One region of the Streptomyces sp. NPDC058576 genome, then DNA from elsewhere that is predicted to be linked to it. Evidence: riboswitches for the same ligand, from Rfam matches in the RefSeq annotation. Region 1 holds a riboswitch; each other region holds the start of a gene.
The links. A riboswitch is a leader RNA that binds a small molecule or an ion and turns the genes downstream of it on or off. The one in region 1 is predicted to bind cobalamin.

Region 1 (6,546 bases):
AGGAGCCCCTGCGTGCCTTCGGGGCGGAGCACGACATCGCCACGGAGGCGTGGTCGCCCATCGCCCAGGGCAAGGTGCTCGCGGACCCGACGATCATGCGCATCGCCGAGCGGGTGGGCAAGACCCCCGCGCAGGTGGTGCTGCGCTGGCATCTGCAGCGCGGGGACATCGTCTTCCCCAAGTCCGTGACGCTGAAGCGCATCCAGGACAACTTCGCGCTCTTCGACTTCGAACTCACCGAAGGGGACATCGGCGAGATCTCCGCGCTCAACCGTGACGAGCGCACCGGGCCCGACCCGGACACGTTCAACGGCTGACCCGGCCCGGCGGCATGGCGTGCGTACCCGGTGATTCCTGCCGCGTACGCACGCCATGGTCTTTTACCGTGCGAACTTGTTCAGATCCTCGGCGAGCGAGCTGATCGCCGCCGGATTGCGCGGGCTCTCGACGAGGTCCACGTAGTCGAGGACGACGATCCTGTCGTTCTTGATCGCCGATACGCCGGCGAGCGGCTTGTAGGACTTCAGGAACTTCCGCTTCTCGTCCGCGCCGGTGTCGCCGTAGTCGTTGATGACGATGACCTCGGGGTCGCGGTCGACCACCGTCTCCCAGCCCACCGTGGTCCAGCTGTCCTTGAGGTCCTTCATGATGTGGTCGCCGCCGGCCTTGGTGATGATGTCGTGCGGTCCGGCGTACGCGCCCGAGGTCAGCGGCTTGTCCTTCCCGTCGTCGTACAGGAAGACGCGGAGGCGGTCGTCGCCCCCGGCCGCCTTCGCCCGCACGTCTGCGACCTCCTTCTGGAAGGACGTGACGAGGGCGTTCGCCCGGTCCTCGACGTCGAAGATCTTTCCGAGGTTCCGCAGATCGGTGTAGAGCGCTTCGAGCGGGGGCATGACGCCGCGGGCCTTGCCCTGCCCGTTGCGGCACGACTCGCTGAGCAGGTAGGAGTCGACGCCCACGCGCTTCAGTTCGGCGGGGGTGAAGCCCTCGCCCTCGTTGAATCCGTAGTTCCAGCCGGCGAAGACCAGGTCGGCCCGGGCGTCGAGGACCAGCTCCTTGTTGATCCGCTCCTTGGAGAGCCACTTGGTCTTCTGGTAGCCGTCCTTCCAGGGGACGGACGTCATGTCGCCCTTGTCGTCGGGCATCACGTATCCGGCCATGTGGTCCTCGAGTCCGAGGGCGAACATGATCTCGGTGATGCCGACGTCGTTGGTGACGACGCGCTGCGGGGCCTTGTCGTAGCGCTTCTTCTCACCGCAGTTCTCCACGGTCACCGGGTAGTGGCGGTCGGCCCGCGATGCGCTCTCCTTCCCGTCGGCTTCCGGTGTGACGTCCGCTCCGCAGCCGGTGAGGGCCAGGGCGGCGGCGAGGGCGAGGGCCGCGGGACGCAGGGGGTGGGACATGGTGGGCGAATCTCCTCAGAGGGTGGGGCGGGCAGGGGGAAGGTCGAAGAGCAGTTGGAGCGCTCCGGTCTCCGGGTGCGCGACGCGGTGCGCCCGTACGCCGAAGACATCGGCCAGCAACGCCGTGGTCAGGACGGAGTCCGGCGCCCCGGAGGCGACGATCCGGCCGCTGTCGATGACGTGGACGAGGTCGCAGTGCAGGGCCGCCAGGTTCAGGTCGTGCAGGGCGGTCAGCACGGTCAGGCCGCTGCCGCGGACCAGGGCCAGGATCTCCAGCTGGTGCGCGATGTCCAGGTGGTTGGTGGGCTCGTCGAGCACCAGGACCCGGGGCTGTTGGGCGAGGGCCCGGGCGATGAGGACGCGCTGCCGCTCGCCGCCGGAGAGGGTGAGGAAACCGCGTTCGGCGAGGTGTCCCGCGCCGACGCCCTCCAGTGCCGCCTCGCAGTGGCGGCGGTCCTCGTCGGTCGTCCGGGCGACCGGCCCCTGGTGCGGCAGACGCCCCATGGCGACGATCTCGGCGACGGTGAAGTCGAATTCGGCGACCGCGTCCTGCGGAAGTGCGGCCAGCCGTCGGGCGCCGTCCCGGGCGCTCAGGGCGTGGAGGTCCTCACCGCCGATCCTGACGGCGCCGGCCGACGGGCGCAGGGCCCGGTAGACGCAGCGCAACAGGGTGGACTTCCCGCTGCCGTTGGGGCCGACCAGGCCGACGAGCTGTCCGTCGGCGGCGCCCAGGGTGACCTCGTCCACCAGGCGTGCGCCGGCGATCTCGACGGTGAGCGCGTCGATGTCGATCCGCATCAGATGCCTCCGAAGGAGTACGCGCGCCGGCGCATGAGGAGGAGGAAGCAGGGAACGCCGATGACCGCGGTGAGGACGCCCACCGGCAGCTCGGCCGGCGCCAGCACCAGGCGGGAGAGGATGTCGACCCAGATCAGCAGGACGGCTCCCGCGAGGGGGGCGACGGCCAGGAGCCTGCGGTGGTCCGCGCCGACCAGCATCCGTGCGGCGTGCGGGACCATCAGTCCGACGAAGCCGATCGCTCCGCTGACCGCGACGACCGCGCCGGTGACGGCCGCGGAGACGAGGAAGAGCTCCTTGCGGAGTCTTCCGGGGTCGACCCCGAGCGCGGCGGCGGTCTCGTCCCCCATCGCGAGGGCGTTCAGGCGGCGCGCCGACCAGCCGAGGTGCGCGAGGCCGGCGAGTACCGCTCCGGCGGCGATCGGCACGGCGGCCCAGTTGGCCCCGCTCAGGCTGCCGAGCAGCCACATCATCGCGGAGCGGGCCGCTTCCCCGCGCTCGGCCGCGAACACCATGAAAGTGGTGACGGCCGAGAAGCCGTAGTACATCGCGGTGCCCGTCAGGACGAGCCGGAGCGGGGTCAGTCCGCGTTCGGTGCGGGCGACCGCGTACACGAGGAGCATGGCGAGGAGCGCGGAGAGGAACGCCGCCGTGGACAGGGCCCAGATGCCCAGCGCGCCCAAGGCCCCGAAGATGAGTACGGCGTTGGCGCCGACCGCCGCGCCCGAGGAGATGCCGAGCACGAACGGGTCGGCGAGCGCGTTGCGCACCATGGCCTGGACGGCGACGCCGATGGCCGACAGGCCGGCCCCGACGACGGCGGCGAGCACGGTCCGTGGCAGGCGCAGTTCCCAGATGATGGTGTAGGCGGGGACCTCGTCGGAGCGGATGGCTCCACCGGTCAGCCCCGCCCACAGGTAGCGCAGAACCTCCGCCCAGGAGAGCCCCGACGCCCCGAGTGCCGCGCCGCAGACGAGCGAGAGGGGAAGGGCGAGGCTCAGGCCGGTCACGAGGAGCGGCAGGGGTACGCGGCGGGGTGGCGCCGGTCCGGTGCCGACGCGCGCGGGGCGTGGCGGCTTGGCGGGTATGCGGTCGAGAGACGTGGCCACAGGCCGGTCGCTTTCGCCTCGGGCCGTGCGTCGCGCGAGGAGGAGCGGCCCCGGACGGCGGCCGTCCCGCGCAGCGCCCTTTTCGCAGTCCACGGCGAATGGTCAGGAGCCTTCTGTGCCGCGGGTGATCGGGCTCACGGAACCGGGGGCTCCGCCTACCGTTGCGGGTCAGCGCCGGATTTCGACCGGACTTCCCCCGTGGCGAATCCGCAGCTTAGCGCGTGGGTGCGTGGGGGTCTCAGGGAAGGGCGGGCGGCCGGGAGTCCCTCGGCGAGCCGGACCGCTCTCGCGGGGCATGTGAGTGTGCGTGCGTGCGGGAGGATGGGCGCGTGCCAAGGTATGTCTACCGAATTACCAAGTACGACCCCGTCCACCGTGACGATCACGGGCGCTACACCGGCCCGGAGGACACCGTCAGTGACCGGGGCACGGTCGAGGCCGCCTACCTCCGGGCCGTAGCGGCGTTCGCGGAGGACTCGGGTATCGACCGGCCGGTGGTACGCGAACCCCAGGTGCCGTCCCTCGCGCACTTCGGCGTCGGACCACCGGTGGACGGCTTCGGGCTGACCGGCCTGTTCCCGTCCGCCCGTGAGAGCGCGCGGACGAAGCCGGCGGGAGGCCTGCCGGAAGTTCTCCCGGGAGGTTCGACGAACGGGCTTCCGAAGGGCTTTCACGACGGGGCCGAGGTGTCGCTCGATGTCGGTCTGGAGCTGGTGCGCTCCATGTTGCGTGACAGCGGGGCGTGGTGCCGACTGGAGGTGGAGGACAGGTTCGCGGTCCATGTGGGCCGGGACCAGTACGTCTACGTCGGCAGTGACCGGCCGTGCGAGCGGGCGCTGGCGCTGACCCGCCGGCTCGGGCTGTTCCCGGAGCGCCTGAACTCCTCCCCGTACGCCGTGGAGAGCGACGGCGAGGACATCGTGCGCCCGGCCGACGACGCGTTCTGGAGCGGGCTGTCCCGGATGGTGTCGGTGTACAGCGCGGGCGTGCTGGAGGAGATGTACATCGAGGGCGCCTCGCGTTGGCACCGCCTCACCCGGGACGATGTCGAGGCGGTGCGGGCCCGGATCGCGCCCCGGGCCCGGCTCGCCGTGTGGCCCGATCTGTCGTCCGACGTCGGTGCCGTTCTGGGCGCCTTCCAGGGCGAGGGCATGGTGGAGTGCGTCTGGCAGGACGCGGCGGACGGTCCTGTCCACAGCGCTCTCGTCGACGAGGACGCCTTCTCCGAGCTCGCCGAGCGGATATCCGGTGCCACCGCCGCATCGCTCCTGCCCGTGACCGTCGATGAGCGCGTTCCGTTGTGCACCGCTGTCGTGCCCGATGCGGACGGGGTCCTGCGCGCCCGGTGGCGGACCGAGCCGACGCCGAGCGACCGGCACTGGGCCCTCCTGCGGACACTCCGCCCCGGGCAGATCGTGACCGGCACGGTGACCTTCATCGCCCCCTTCGGCGTCACCTTCGTGGACATCGGGGGCTTCGAGGCGATGATCAACATCCCCGAGCTGTCGTGGCGCCGCTTCGAGCATCCGTCCGACGTCGTCTCCGTCGGTGAGGAAGTCCGGGCCCAGATTCTCGGCGTCGAGCTCCTGCCGGAGCGCGTGTCGCTGTCCCTCAAGGCCCTGCGGGAGGATCCGATGCGGCTGTTGACGGGACTGGTCGGCCGGACGGTCGTCGGGCCGGTCACCAAGGTGGTGCCCTTCGGCGTCTTCGTACGCGTCGAGGAGGCGGATGACGGGTTCGAGGGGCTCGTGCACCTCTCCGAGCTGGCGGACGGACAGCTGAACGGCCCGGCCATCGCGCTGCGGGTCGGCGACACCCTGGCGGTGAAGGTCCTGGACGTCGACCCGACCCGGCGTCGGATCTCCCTCTCGCACCGGCAGGCCGTCGCGCCGGACTGATACGGCGGCCCGGCCCGGGGAGCTTCCTCAGTTGCCCACACCGAGGCCCGCCATGAACGCGGACGGGTAGCGGTCGCCGCGCGCCGAGCCCGGCGGAATCGCCTTCTCGATCTCGGCGAGGTCGTCCGCGGTGAGGTCCAGGTCGAGCGCGGGCAGTGCCTCGGTCAGCCGCTCGCGGGTGCGGGCGCCGACGAGCGGTACGATGTCCCGCCCCTGGGCGGCGACCCAGGCGATGACCAGCTGGGCGACGGTGCACCCCTTCGCCTCGGCGACCCGGCGCAGGGCCTCCACGAGGGCCAGGTTGTGTTCCACGTTCCCGCCGGAGAAACGGGGGACGAGGCCGCGGCTGTCGCCGGGGGCGGAGCGGCCCACGGACCAGTGGCCGGAGATCAGGCCACGGCCCAGCACTCCGTACGCGGTGAGGCCGACGCCCAGCTCCCGCAGGGTGGGCAGGACCTCCGCCTCGATCGCGCGGGAGATCAGCGAGTACTCGATCTGGAGGTCGGCGATCGGGTGCACGGCGTGTGCTCGGCGGATCGTCGCGGCGTCCACCTCGGAGAGGCCGATGTGCCGTACGTATCCGGCGTCGACCATCTCCTTGATCGCGCCCACCGTCTCCTCGATCGGCACGTCCGGGTCCAGCCGGGCCGGGCGGTAGACGTCGATGTGGTCGGTGCCGAGCCGGGTCAGCGAGTAGGCCAGGAAGTTCTTCACCGCCTCGGGTCGGCTGTCCTGGCCGCTGAACTCGTGGCCCGGCCCCCGCAGCGCGCCGAACTTGACGCTCAGGGCGTAGCTGTCGCGGTCCCGGCCGCGCAGGGCTTCGGCGAGCAGCAGCTCGTTGTGGCCCATGGCGTAGAAGTCGCCGGTGTCGATCAGCGTGACGCCGTTGTCCAGCGCGGCGCGGACGGTGGCGACGGACTCCGCGCGGTCGGTCGGACCGTAGGCGTCGGACATGCCCATCGCGCCCAGGCCCAGCGCGGAGACGGCCGGGCCGGTGGCGCCGAGGGTTCGTGTCTGCATGGCGTGCTCCTTCGTCGTCGATCTGCCACCCACCCTGCGCCGGTGCCGCGCCGTGCGGGAGCGGAGCGTTTGTCCTGGGAGCGGCGCTCCCTGGCTCCGACCGCCCGCCGCGCGGGACCATGGGGGCATGGAACGTGATCAGCTGGCCGACTTCCTGCGCAGGCGCCGCGAGGCGATCCGCCCGGCGGAGGTGGGCATCGCGGACGGTCCCCGCCGCCGTACCTCGGGTCTGCGCCGGGAGGAGGTGGCCATGCTCGCCGGGATGTCGGTGGACTATGTCGTACGCCTGGAGCAGGGGCGCAGCAGTCAGCCCTCGAC
Region 2 (6,546 bases), on a different contig from region 1:
GGTCACCGCCGTACAGGGCGGGGGTGAGACGCACTTTCGCGCCCGGTTCGAGGATCCCGGCGCCGACGCTCTCCAGTCTCCGGACGACGGTGTCGGCGCCCTGGGAGGCCCCTTCGACGACCGGCCCGACGACCGCGTGGACCCCTGGTCCGGCGAGGCCCCAGGTGCCGGGCCTCAGCGCCGAGAAGGAACGGGTCAGGGTGACCTGCCCGGCCGCCGTGTCGTGCACGGTGAGTCTGCGGTCGGCGGGGAGGGGACGTCCGGGCGTCGCCCTGAGGGCGACGTCACTGGCGTACCGGCCGGCCGCGACCGCTGCCGCACCGACGCCGAGGATCGTGGTGACGGCCGTTGCCGTCGCGGTTACCGGGCGCACCGCTTCAGTGTCCTGGGGCGGGAGGCGGGGTGCCAGTGGGCGGGGCCGTCCGGGGCAGCTCCCGTGTCTCCGGCGGCCCGGCGGGCAGGGGCGCGGGGCCCCGGACTCGGGTCAGCCGGGCTGGCCGTACCCCTTGAGCGCTTCGGTCACCTCGGCCAGCTGGGCCGTGTCGAGCAGGGCCGGGGTGCGGCCGGGCACGGAGCTGGCGGTGAGCCAGAGGTGGCAGAGCCACTCCAGTTGGGCGGTGCGGTCGTAGGCCTGGTCGAGCGTGTCGCCGTAGGTGACGGTGCCGTGGTTGGCGAGCAGGCAGCCGGTGCGGCCCCGGAGGGCTTCGAGCATGGCGTCGGCCAGCTCCGGGGTGCCGTAGCGGGCGTAGGCGGCGGTCCGGACGGGGCCGCCGAGGATGGCCGCCGCGTAGTGCACGAGCGGCACCTCGGTGACGAGGGTGGAGACGGCGGTGGCGTGCACGGCGTGGGTGTGGACCACGGCGGCGGCGTCGGTGGAGCGGTAGACCGCCAGGTGCAGGGGGAGTTCGCTGGTCGGCCCGAGGTCCCCGAGGACCTGGCGCCCTTCCAGGTCCACGCCGACCGCGTCCTCGGGGCCGAGCCGGTCGTAGGGAACCCCGCTGGGCGTCACCAGGACGAGGTCGCCGACGCGGGCGGAGACGTTGCCGGAGGTGCCGACGACCAGGCCGTCCGCCGCGCTCCGACGGGCTGTGTCCACGACGGCCCGCCAGGCCTGGCCGACGGATTCCGGCTGCTGCTCGCTCATGGGGCGAGCGTAGGGGGGAGGGCGCGCAACCGGAACGTCACGAAGGGAGTGACGGGGATCTCTTCCGGGTGCCGAACAGCCGGTCGCAAGGTTCGCCAACGGGCGGCAAAGGCCGCCCACATCCCGCCCCACAGGCACGCGCAGCCTCCCCCGCACACAAGCGGAGGCGGCCCACTCCGTTTGGGGTCACCGCAACGCCCTGCTCAGTTCATCTTCCGTTCACTCAGGTTGCCTACGGTCCACGTGCCACTGACGTCGAACGATTGCCTGGGTAAATGGAACACATCACGCTGCTGCTTGCGATTGTGGTCGTAACAGCTCTCGTGTTCGATTTCACGAACGGTTTCCACGACACCGCCAACGCGATGGCGACCACCATCTCGACCGGCGCACTGAAGCCCAAGACAGCGGTGGCGATGTCCGCCGTTCTCAACCTGATCGGCGCGTTCCTGTCGGTGGAGGTCGCCAAGACGATCTCCGGCGGGATTGTCAACGAGGACGGCCTCAGAACCGAGGTCATCTTCGCGGCGCTCGTCGGCGCCATCCTGTGGAATCTCCTGACCTGGCTGGTCGGCCTGCCCTCCAGCTCCTCCCACGCCCTGTTCGGCGGTCTGATCGGCGCCGCGGTGATGTCGGCCGGCTGGTCGTCGATCAACGGCGGCACCGTGGTCACCAAGGTGCTGCTCCCGGCGATCGCCGCCCCGCTGGTGGCCGGCCTCGCCGCGATGCTGGCCACGCGGCTGACGTACCGGATCAACCGGAAGGTCACCGACCCGAACCAGCTGAAGTCGACGGCCAAGGGCTACCGGGCCGGACAGATCGCCTCCGCCGGTCTCGTCTCGCTCGCCCACGGCACCAACGACGCCCAGAAGACGATGGGCATCATCACGCTGGCCCTGGTCACCGGCGGCGTCCTCGCCCCCGGCTCCAACCCGCCGATGTGGGTCATCGTCTCCGCCGGTGTCGCCATCGCGCTCGGTACGTACCTCGGTGGCTGGCGCATCATCCGCACCATGGGCAAGGGCCTGACCGACCTTCAGCCGCCGCAGGGCTTCGCCGCCCAGACGAGTGCGGCGACCGTCATCCTGGCCTCCTCGCACCTCGGCTTCTCGCTCTCCACCACGCAGTCCTGCTCCGGGGCCGTGATGGGCGCGGGTCTCGGCCGCAAGGGAGGCGTGGTCCGCTGGTCCACCGCCACCCGGATGTTCATCGCCTGGGGTCTGACGCTGCCGGCCGCGGGTCTGGTCGGCGCGGGCGCCGAGTTCCTGACCAAGCAGGGCACGTGGGGCATCACCGTCACCGCGATCCTGCTCGTGGGCGGCTCCTTCGCGATCTGGCTGGCCTCGCGCCGGCAGCCGGTCGACCACACCAACGTCAACGACACGGACGGCGGTGACGACGAGCGCCAGGGCGTCGTCACCACCGCCATCGCCGCGGTCCAGCCGCCGCCCATCGGCGGCCCGGCCGCCGAGCTCATGACCACCATCCCGGCCCCGGCCTCGGCGCCCGACGACCCGGCCCGGCCGCCGGCCAAGGTGTAAGGACACATCCGCATGAAAATCGACTGGGCAGCTCTCGCCTCCGTCTTCGGTGTCAGTCTCGTGGTCACCGTCGCGCTGGTCGGCCTCTTCACCCTGGGCATCGTCGCCCTCTCCAAGCAGTCCGCGACGGCCGGAAGCAGCGCCTCCGGCGGATCGGTCGCGCTGGCGCGCACCGGCGCGTACGCCTGCTTCGGGCTGTGCGTGGCGGCGGTCTCGTACGGGATCTACCTGATCGTCGCCTGACCCCGCACAGCGCACTCCTTCGGGCCGGACACACCCTCGTGTGTCCGGCCCGATGTGCGTCCGCCCACAGTGGAGCCCCGCAGGTCAACAGCGAGTTGACGACTGTTCTCGGGGCGTGGTGGACTGCCGGAGCCATTTACGGCGACAGCAGAGGAAGCCGGTGCGAATCCGGCGCGGTCCCGCCACTGTCACCGGGGAGCACTCCCCCACACCGGACGTCACGGCTCGCGGCACGCGGGCTGGAAGGCCGGGGGAACTGCGGATCCGGGAGCCAGGAGACTCTCGTCGCCGGTCACGTCGAACCAGGGCGCGGACCCTGAGTGAGGACCTACACCATGCCCGGCCGCCGTGCGCCGTCTCCTGCGCCGATTCCCGCCCCCCTTCGTGCCGGAACGCCTCTTTCCGCGACGGGCTGAGCCGTGCGTGCGGACCGTGTCTTCGCGTACGGCGCCACCACCGGGCTGATCGCCGACGCGCTGCTCGGCGACCCCCGCAGGGGCCACCCCGTCGCCGCGTTCGGCCGCGCCGCCGCGCGGGTCGAGTCCGTGCTGTGGCGTGACGACCGCGGCCGGGGCGCGCTGCACACCCTCGTCTGCGCCGGAGGCGCCGTGGGAGCCGCCGCGCTGACCGCCCGCGCCGTGCGGGGACGCCCGGCGCTCGCCGTCGCGCTGACCGCCGCCACCGCGTGGTCCGTCGTCGGCGGTACGTCGCTGGGCCGGGAGGCCCGCGCCATCGGAGGCGCGCTGGCCGCCGGGGACCTGGAGGTGGCCCGGGAGCGGCTACCGCATCTGTGCGGGCGCGATCCGCACTCCCTGGACGGGCCGGGGATGGCCCGCGCGGTCGTCGAGTCGGTCGCCGAGAACACCTCGGACGCAGTCGTCGGCGCGCTGGTGTGGGGGGCGATCGGCGGGGTTCCGGGGCTCGTCGGGTTCCGGGCGGTGAACACGCTCGACGCGATGGTCGGCCACAGGTCGCCCCGCTACCGCCGCTACGGCTGGGCCTCGGCGCGCCTGGACGACGTGGTGGGGTGGCCCGGCGCCCGGTTGACGGCCGCGCTGGCCGTGGTGGGCGGCGGGCGGCCCCGGGAAGCCGTACGCGCCTGGAAGGCCGACGCACACCGTCACCCGAGCCCGAACGCGGGGCCGGTGGAGGCCGCGTTCGCGGGGGCGCTCGGCGTACGGCTCGGCGGGACGCTGGCGTACGCGGGGCGCGTCGAGCACCGGCCGGTGCTGAACGGGGCGGCCGGGCGGGAGGTGCGAGGCGCGGACATCGAGCGCGCGGTGCTGCTTTCGCGCCGGGTGAATGCGCTGGCGCTGGGCGTGTGCGTGGCGGGGCGGTTGGCGGCGGGACGCCTGGTCGCGCGGCGATCGGTCGCGGCGCGGAAGCGGGGGCGGGCATGAGCGGTACGACACGGTGGAGTGCGGTACGGGAACGGGGACGGGCATGAGTGGCGGCGGGCTGCTGGTCGCGGGAACGACCTCGGACGCGGGCAAGAGCGTCGTCACGGCGGGCATCTGCCGCTGGCTGGTGCGCCGGGGCGTGAAGGTCGCGCCCTTCAAGGCGCAGAACATGTCCCTCAACTCCTTCGTGACCCGTGAGGGCGCGGAGATCGGGCGCGCCCAGGCGATGCAGGCGCAGGCCGCCCGGGTGGAGCCGACGGCTCTGATGAACCCGGTGCTGCTGAAGCCCGGCAGCGACCGCTCCAGCCAGGTGGTCCTGATGGGGAAGCCGGTCGGCGAGATGAGCGCCCGGGGGTACCACGGGGGCCGTCAGGAGGCCCTGCTCGGGACGGTCACGGACTGTCTGGCGGAGCTGCGGTCGACGTACGACGCGGTGATCTGCGAGGGGGCGGGGTCCCCCGCCGAGATCAACCTCCGGCGGACCGACATCGTGAACATGGGGATCGCGCGGGCCGCGCGGTTCCCCGTGCTGGTGGTCGGGGACATCGACCGGGGCGGGGTGTTCGCCTCGTTCTTCGGCACGACGGCGCTGCTGAGCGCGGAGGACCAGTCGCTGGTCGCGGGCTACCTGGTGAACAAGTTCCGGGGAGACGTCTCGTTGCTGGAGCCGGGCCTGGACATGCTGTACGGCCTGACCGGGCGTCGGACCTACGGGGTGCTGCCGTACGCCCACGGGCTCGGCATCGACGAGGAGGACGGCCTGCGGGTGTCTCTGCGGGGTGCCGTACGGGAGTCGGTCGTCGCGCCGCCTCAGGGGGAAGACGTGTTGCGGGTCGCGGTCTGCGCGGTGCCGTTGATGTCGAACTTCACGGACGTGGACGCCCTGGCCGCCGAACCGGGCGTCGTCGTGCGGTTCGTGGACCGGGCGGAGGAGCTGGCCGACGCCGACCTGGTGATCGTGCCCGGCACGCGCGGCACGGTGAAGGCCCTCGCCTGGCTGCGCGAGCGGGGACTCGCGGACGCGCTGGTGCGGCGGGCGGCGGAGGGCCGGCCGGTGCTGGGGATTTGCGGCGGGTTCCAGGTGCTCGGTGAGCGCATCGAGGACGAGGTCGAGTCGCGGGCGGGGGTCGTGGACGGGCTGGGGCTGCTGCCCGTACGGGTGCGGTTCGACCGGGACAAGACGCTGGCGCGGCCGGTGGGTTCGGCGCTCGGCGAGCCGGTGGAGGGGTACGAGATCCACCACGGGGTGGCCGATGTGCGGGGCGGGGAACCGTTCCTCGACGGGTGCCGGGTGGGGGCGGTGTGGGGGACGCACTGGCACGGGTCGCTGGAGAGCGACGCGTTCCGGCGGCGGTTCCTGGAGGAAGTGGCCCGGGCCGCCGGGCGGCGGTTCGTGCCGGCGCCGGACACGAGTTTCGGGGTGCTGCGGGAGGAGCAGCTGGATCGGCTCGGGGATCTGGTGGAGGAGCACGCGGACACGGATGCGTTGTGGCGGTTGATCGAGGGGGGTGCGCCTGGGGGGTTGCCGTTCGTGCCGCCGGGGGCGCCGGCCCTGCCGAGTGCGGGTGCGGGTGCGGGTGCGGGTGCGGGTGCGGGTGCGGGTGCTCCGGAGAGCCGGGGCGCTGCCCCGGACCCCGCTCCTCAATCGCCGGAGGGGCTTGAAGTTGCCGGGGCCGCTGCGTCAAGAGGCGAGGGGCTTGAAGTTGCCGGGGCCGCTGCGCCAAGAGGCGAGGGGCTTGAAGTTGCCGGGGCCGCTGCGCCGAGAGGCGAGGGGCTGGAAGTTGCCGGGGCCGCCGGGCTCGGGCAACAAGCTGGACAGCATGTCGACCAGGAGGCCAAGTGAGTACGCCGTATCCCTTCACCGCGATCGTCGGGCAGGACGACCTGCGGCTCGGGCTGTTGCTCAACGCCGTCAGTCCGGCCGTCGGCGGAGTGCTCGTGCGGGGCGAGAAGGGGACCGCCAAGTCCACCGCCGTGCGGGCCCTCGCCGCCCTCATGCCCGAGGTCTCCGTCGTGCCGGGGTGCCGGTTCTCCTGTGATCCCGTCTCCCCCGATCCGGCGTGTCCCGACGGGCCGCACGCGGAGACCGCCGGTGTGTCGCGTGCGGCGCGGACCGTCGAGCTGCCCGTCGGCGCGTCCGAGGACCGGCTCGTGGGGGCGCTGGACATCGAGCGGGCGCTCTCGGAGGGCGTGAAGGCGTTCGAACCGGGGCTGCTGG
Region 3 (6,546 bases), on a different contig from region 1:
TCGGGCTATTCGTACCGGACAGAGCCTCTTGTCTGCTTTTTCCTGTGGCGTGCGCCACAGAATGTCCCACGGTGTGCTGTGACGGCCGTGATAAATCTTCACGACCGCCCGGGGAACGCCACCCCTGTTTCCCGGGGGCGCTACACACCGGCCGAACGCCGGTCGCACTCCATCCATATCCGGGGGGATCAGGACCTGATCCGCAGCCTTGTACGGCGCGGATCGGCGTGGAGAAAGGCGCACCACCATGACATCGGCGCAGGTCGACGAGGGACAGGTCGACAAGGGTCAGCCCGGCGGCAATGCCGGGGACGCCGGAACCAGCGGCGAGGGATACCAGCGCGGTCTGGGAGCTCGTCAGATTCAGATGATCGCCATCGGCGGAGCCATCGGCACGGGGCTTTTCCTCGGCGCGGGCAAAGCCATCGACCGGGCCGGGCCCAGCCTCATCCTGGCCTACGTCGTCGCGGGCCTGGTCATCTTCTTCATCATGCGGGCCCTGGGCGAACTGCTCATGTACCGCCCGGTCTCCGGCTCCTTCTCGGAGTACGCCCGTGAATTCATCAGCCCGTTCTTCGGATTCGTGACGGGCTGGACCTACTGGCTCTTCTGGGTCGTCACCGGAATCACCGAAGTCACGGCCGCCGCCACCTATATGACGTACTGGTGGAACATTCCGCAGTGGCTGTCCGCCCTGGTCTTCACCATCATTCTCTACGGCGCCAACCTGATCTCCGTGAAGCTCTTCGGTGAGCTGGAGTTCTGGTTCTCCATGGTCAAGGTCACCGCCATCATCGGCATGATCCTGATCTGCGCGGGCGTCCTCACCATCGGCTTCTCCGACGCCGGCGACACCGCGACCGTCTCCAACCTCTGGAACGACGGCGGGTTCTTCCCCCACGGCATCACCGGCACGCTCATGACGCTCCAGATCGTCATGTTCGCCTTCCTCGCCGTGGAACTCGTCGGCGTCACCGCCGGGGAGTCCAAGGACCCCAAGACCGTGCTGCCCAAGGCCATCAACACCGTGCCGTGGCGCATCGCCGTCTTCTACGTCGGCGCGCTCATCATGATCCTCTCGGTCGTGCCGTGGTCCACCTTCAAGCCCGGCGTCTCCCCGTTCGTGAAGGCCTTCGAGGAGATGGGGCTCGGCGTCGGCGCGGCCATCGTCAACTTCGTCGTCCTCACCGCGGCGCTCTCCTCCTGCAACTCCGGCATGTACTCCACCGGCCGCATGCTCCGCGACCTCGCGCTCAACGGCCAGGGCCCCCGCGCCTTCACCAAGCTGACGAAGAACGGCCTGCCGCTGGTCGGCACCACGTTCTCCGCCGCCCTGATGCTCGTCGGCGTGTGGATCAACTACCAGTGGCCGGGCGAGGCGTTCAACTACGTCGTCTCCTTCGCGACCATCTCCGGCATGTGGGCCTGGATCATGATCCTGATCAGCCAGATCCGATACCGCCGCAAGGCCGACGCCGGTCTGCTGCCGCAGTCCTCGTTCAAGGCCCCCGGCGCCCCGTACACGAGCTGGTTCGCGCTCCTGTTCATCGGCATGGTCATCGTGATGATGGCGATCGACAAGGACGCCAGGATCTCGCTCTACTGCGCACCGCTGTGGGCGCTCATCCTCTTCGTCTCCTACCGGGTGCTCCAGGCGCGCACCCCGTCGGCCCCGGAGAAGACCTCCACCGGGACCCGCTGACCCCGAGGGCGGGCCCCACGACCGCCCCCTCCTCCCGGACCGCCCCCGGCCGCCCCAAAGGCCGACGGCGTCCAGCATGCGGCCCCTCGCGTACCACCCATCGGTACGCGAGGGGCCGCCTGCCTCAATCCTCCGCCTTGCAGCCGCACGCACCCAGCCCCGCTCCTTCTCCCACCCCCCCCATTCCCGGTCGGTCTTATCCTGGCGCCATGCTGACCATCACCCAGACGCTCTACGACCAGATCGTCGCCCACTCCCGCGCCGACCACCCCGACGAGGCGTGCGGAGTGGTCGCGGGCCCGGCCGGGACGGACCGCCCCGAGCGCTTCATCCCGATGCTCAACGCCGCCCGCTCGCCCACGTTCTACGAGTTCGACTCGGCCGACCTGCTCAAGCTCTACCGCGAGATGGACGACCGCGACGAGGAACCCGTGATCGTCTACCACTCGCACACGGCGACCGAGGCCTACCCCTCCCGCACCGACGTGACGTACGCCAACGAGCCCGGCGCCCACTACGTCCTGGTCTCCACCGCCGACACCGACGGCTCGGGCCCCTTCCAGTTCCGCTCGTACCGCATCGTGGACGGCGAGATCACCGAGGAAGACGTGCAGGTCGTCGAGGCGTACTGAGCCCCCGGGCGGCCAGTAGGGCCGCCGTACGGGTCTGGCACACTGCACCCCGAACCCATCAAGGCAGCAGGAACCAGGAAGCCGGTGCGAATCCGGCACGGTCCCGCCACTGTGACCGGGCCCCCTCCCGCGCGGACGCGTCCCCGACAGGACGAACCGCACCGGAGGGCGGCCCGGAAGCCAGGAACTGGCCCGCCGCCTTCTCGCATCGACCAGGGGACGCGGAAATCCCCCGGAGAGGCCCCGCCATGTCCCGGCGCACCCCCGCGCTCATAGCCGCCGCCGTGCTGCTCCCGCTCGCCCTCACCGCCTGCTCCTCCTCCGACTCCTCCGGCGACGCCGCCACCGGGGACAAGGCCGCGGCGAAGAGCGACGGCTTCCCGTACACCGTCAAGAACTGCGGTGTCACCACCACGTACAAGGCCCCGCCGAAGCGCGTCGTCACCATGAACCAGCACGTCACCGAGATCATGCTGGAACTGGGCCTGAAGAAGTCCCTCGTCGGCACCGCCTACCTCGACGACCAGGTCCTGCCGAAGTACGCGAAGGACTACGCCTCCGTTCCCGTCCTCGCCAAGGAGTACCCCTCCTACGAGCAGGTCCTCGCCGCCAACCCCGACTTCGTCTACGGCGGTTACGGCAGCGCCTTCACCGCCTCCGACGGCCGCGGCCGCGAGGCGTTCGACAAGTCCGGCATCGAGACCCGCCTCAACACCGAGAGCTGCACCAAGGGCGACCAGCCCATGGACACCCTCTACGAGGAGATCCGCGAGGTCGGCCGCACCTTCGGCGTCGCCGACCGCGCCGAAGCCTGGATCAAGCAGGCCAAGGCCGACAACGCCGCCACCGCGAAGAAGCTGGCCGACCTGAAGCCGGTCTCCGTCTTCGTCTACGACAGCGGCGACAAGACCGCCTTCACCGCGGGCGGCGAGGGCATCGGCAACGAGCTGATCGAACGGGCCGGCGGCACCAACGTCTTCGCCGACCTCGACAAGCCCTTCGGCGACGCCTCCTGGGAGAACGTCGTCGACCGCAGGCCCGAGGTCATCGTGATCTACGACTACGGCGCCACCACCGTCGAGCAGAAGAAGAAGCGCCTCCTGAGCGACCCGGCCCTCGCCGACGTCCCCGCCATCAAGAACGAGCGCTTCGCGGTCATGCCGCTCTCCGACGCCGTACTCGGCGTCCGGGTGCCCGCCGCCGTCGACAAGCTCGCGGCCCAGCTCCACCCGGCGGCCTCCACCTCGTGACCTGCCGCGCCTCCGCACCGCGGCGGCCGCTCGGTTACGCCCTGGTGCTCGGCGTCCTCGTCGCGCTCCTCGCCGTCGCCGTGCTCGCCGCCCTCGCCCTCGGCTCCGTCCGCATCCCGCCCGGCCAGGTCCTCGACATCCTGACCGGGCGGGCGGAGGCGAGCCCGTTCCGCACGATCGTCCTGGACGTCCGGCTGCCCCGGGTCCTGCTCGGCATCGTCGTCGGCGCCGGGCTCGCCGTCATCGGCACCGTCCTCCAGGCCCTCGTACGCAACCAGCTCGCCGACCCGTTCCTCCTCGGCGTCTCCTCCGGAGCCTCCACCGGCGCGGTCCTGGTGATCGTCCTCGGCATCGGCGCCACCCTCGCCACCACCGTCACGATCCCCGCCGCCGCCTTCGCCGGCGCACTCCTCTCGCTGCTCCTCGTCTACTCCCTGGCGCGCGGCGGGGGCGGCCTCACCACCAACCGGCTCGTCCTCGCCGGCGTCGCCGTCTCCTACATCCTGTCCGCCCTGACCAGCCTGATCCTGGTCACCTCCGCCCGCGCCGACCACCTCCAGGAAGTCCTCTACTGGACCCTCGGCGGCCTCGGCGCGGCCCGCTGGGACATGCTCGCGCTCCCCGCGACCACCCTGGTCATCGGCACCGCGGTCCTCCTCACCCTGGCCCGCCCGCTCGACCTGCTCCTGGTGGGGGAGGAGGGCGCGACCGTCCTCGGCCTCGACACCGCCCGCTTCCGGGCCGCCGTCTTCGTCCTCGCCTCGCTGATGACCGGGGCGCTCGTCGCGTACAGCGGGGCGATCGGCTTCGTCGGGCTGATGGTCCCGCACATGGCCCGGATGGCCGTCGGCGCCGCACACCGCGCACTGCTCCCGGTCGTCGCGCTCGGCGGGGCGGTGTTCCTGGTCCTCGCCGACCTGGCCGCCCGGACGCTCGCCGCCCCGCAGGACATCCCGGTCGGCGTGCTCACCGCGCTGACCGGCGGCCCGTTCTTCCTCTGGATGCTGCGGCGCAGACCCGAGGGAGCACCCGCATGACGACCGTACGTACTCCCGAGGGAGCCCGCCCGTGACCACCCTGCGCACCGAGGCACTCTCGTACGGCACCGGCGAGGGCCGCCACCTCGTCGACGCCGTCGACCTCACCGCCGCCGACGGCGAGACCGTCGGCCTCGTCGGCCCCAACGGCAGCGGCAAGACCACCCTCCTGCGCTGCGTCTACGGCACCCTGCGCCCCACCCACGGCCGGGTCCTCCTCGACGGCGACGACCTCGCCACCCTCCCCGTGAAGGCCCGCGCCCAGCGCATCGCCACCGTCCCGCAGGACGGCCACGCCGGCTTCGAGCTCACCGTCGGCCAGGTCGTCGCGATGGGCCGCGCCCCGCACAAACGGTTCTGGGAGGCCGACACCGCCGCCGACACCGACCTGGTCACCGAGGCCCTCGCCCGGGTCGGGATCGCCGCGCTCGAACCCCGTACGTTCTCCTCCCTCTCCGGCGGCGAACGCCAACGGGCCCTGGTCGCCCGCGCCCTGGTCCAGCAGCCCTCCCTCGTCGTCCTGGACGAGCCGACCAACCACCTGGACATCCGCTACCAGCTGGAGATCCTCTCCCTGGTCCGCGACCTGGGCACCACCAACCTCCTCGCCCTGCACGACCTCAACCTCGCCGCCTACTACTGCGACCGCCTCTACGTCCTCATGGACGGCCGCGTCGTCGCCTCCGGCACCCCCGAAGAGGTCCTCACGGCCGATCTGCTCGGCGAGGTGTACGGCGTCGCCGCCGAGGTCAGCGCCCACCCGAAGACCGGCGCCCCCACGGTCGTCTACCTTCCGGAAGGGACCGACAGCCCCACCCGGTCCATATAGCGGTCGCTCACCATCCACCATGTGGGATCACACTCGGGTTTCCGCACAGGGAATCGATACGATGCCCGCATGGTTCCCCATGACGTGAGCAACAAGACGCCGGGCACGCTGCTCGTCGCGCGGCTGCACGTCGACCTGTGCAGGCTCGCCAGCGCGATCTGTCCCACCGCAGCCTGCCCGTGAGCCGCCCGGCCTGAGCCGCGGTCCGCGCGCCCACCACACGCACCACCCCCTGCGCGGGGGCAGAAACGCGCGCCCCACGCCACCTCTCCGCTTTCGACAGGAGCCCACGCCATGGCCATCGAGGTCCGCATCCCGACCATCCTCCGCACCTACACCGACGGCGCGAAGGCCGTCGAAGGCAACGGGGACACCCTCGCCGACCTCTTCGCCGACCTGGAGAGCCGCCACACCGGCATCCGTGAGCGCATCGTCGACGGTGCGAACGGCGAACAGCTCCGCCGCTTCGTGAACGTCTACCTCAACGACGAGGACGTCCGCTTCCTCGACGGCATCTCCACCAAGCTCAGCGACGGCGACAACGTCACCATCCTCCCGGCCGTCGCCGGCGGCATGCGCTGATGCGGTACGACTCCCCGCTGGCGGCCGTGGGGAACACCCCCCTCGTCCGCCTTCCGCGGCTGTCCCCGTCCGAGGACGTCCGCATCTGGGCCAAGCTGGAGGACCGCAACCCCACCGGCTCGATCAAGGACCGCCCCGCGCTCCACATGGTCGAACAGGCCGAGAAGGACGGCAGGCTGACACCCGGCTGCACCATCCTGGAGCCCACCAGCGGCAACACCGGCATCTCGCTCGCCATGGCGGCCAAGCTCAAGGGCTACCGCATCGTCTGCGTCATGCCGGAGAACACCTCGCAGGAACGGCGCGACCTGCTCGCCATGTGGGGCGCCGAGATCATCTCCTCCCCGGCCGCAGGTGGCTCCAACACCGCCGTCCGCGTCGCGAAGGAGCTCTCGGCCGAGCACCCGGACTGGGTGATGCTCTACCAGTACGGCAACCCGGACAACGCGGGCGCCCACTACGCCACCACCGGACCGGAGATCCTCACCGACCTCCCGTCCATCACCCACTTCGT

Region 2: it holds a riboswitch for cobalamin, as region 1 does, so the genes downstream of both, ACFWRV_RS24155 (cobalamin biosynthesis protein) here and ACFWRV_RS07165 (FecCD family ABC transporter permease) in region 1, are expected to answer to the same signal.
Region 3: it holds a riboswitch for cobalamin, as region 1 does, so the genes downstream of both, ACFWRV_RS24950 (ABC transporter substrate-binding protein) here and ACFWRV_RS07165 (FecCD family ABC transporter permease) in region 1, are expected to answer to the same signal.

What each region holds. Positions count from the first base shown of each region.
Region 1 covers NZ_JBHXPF010000006.1:100,757-107,302, forward strand. The annotation lists gene ACFWRV_RS07150 (aldo/keto reductase) at 1-317, shown strand, start outside; gene ACFWRV_RS07155 (ABC transporter substrate-binding protein) at 381-1,403, opposite strand; gene ACFWRV_RS07160 (ABC transporter ATP-binding protein) at 1,419-2,201, opposite strand; gene ACFWRV_RS07165 (FecCD family ABC transporter permease) at 2,201-3,310, opposite strand; cobalamin riboswitch at 3,412-3,540, opposite strand; gene ACFWRV_RS07170 (S1 RNA-binding domain-containing protein) at 3,640-5,208, shown strand; gene ACFWRV_RS07175 (aldo/keto reductase) at 5,236-6,228, opposite strand; gene ACFWRV_RS07180 (helix-turn-helix transcriptional regulator) at 6,356-6,546, shown strand, end outside.
Region 2 covers NZ_JBHXPF010000037.1:53,930-60,475, reverse strand. The annotation lists gene ACFWRV_RS24175 (alpha/beta hydrolase) at 1-373, opposite strand, end outside; gene ACFWRV_RS24170 (class II aldolase/adducin family protein) at 485-1,144, opposite strand; gene ACFWRV_RS24165 (anion permease) at 1,420-2,685, shown strand; gene ACFWRV_RS24160 (hypothetical protein) at 2,698-2,928, shown strand; cobalamin riboswitch at 3,078-3,210, shown strand; gene ACFWRV_RS24155 (cobalamin biosynthesis protein) at 3,348-4,328, shown strand; gene ACFWRV_RS24150 (cobyric acid synthase) at 4,372-6,171, shown strand; gene ACFWRV_RS24145 (putative cobaltochelatase) at 6,168-6,546, shown strand, end outside.
Region 3 covers NZ_JBHXPF010000039.1:65,037-71,582, reverse strand. The annotation lists gene ACFWRV_RS24960 (amino acid permease) at 248-1,702, shown strand; gene ACFWRV_RS24955 (Mov34/MPN/PAD-1 family protein) at 1,912-2,334, shown strand; cobalamin riboswitch at 2,348-2,545, shown strand; gene ACFWRV_RS24950 (ABC transporter substrate-binding protein) at 2,583-3,584, shown strand; gene ACFWRV_RS24945 (FecCD family ABC transporter permease) at 3,581-4,621, shown strand; gene ACFWRV_RS24940 (ABC transporter ATP-binding protein) at 4,653-5,450, shown strand; gene ACFWRV_RS24935 (putative leader peptide) at 5,520-5,633, shown strand; gene ACFWRV_RS24930 (MoaD/ThiS family protein) at 5,745-6,032, shown strand; gene ACFWRV_RS24925 (PLP-dependent cysteine synthase family protein) at 6,032-6,546, shown strand, end outside.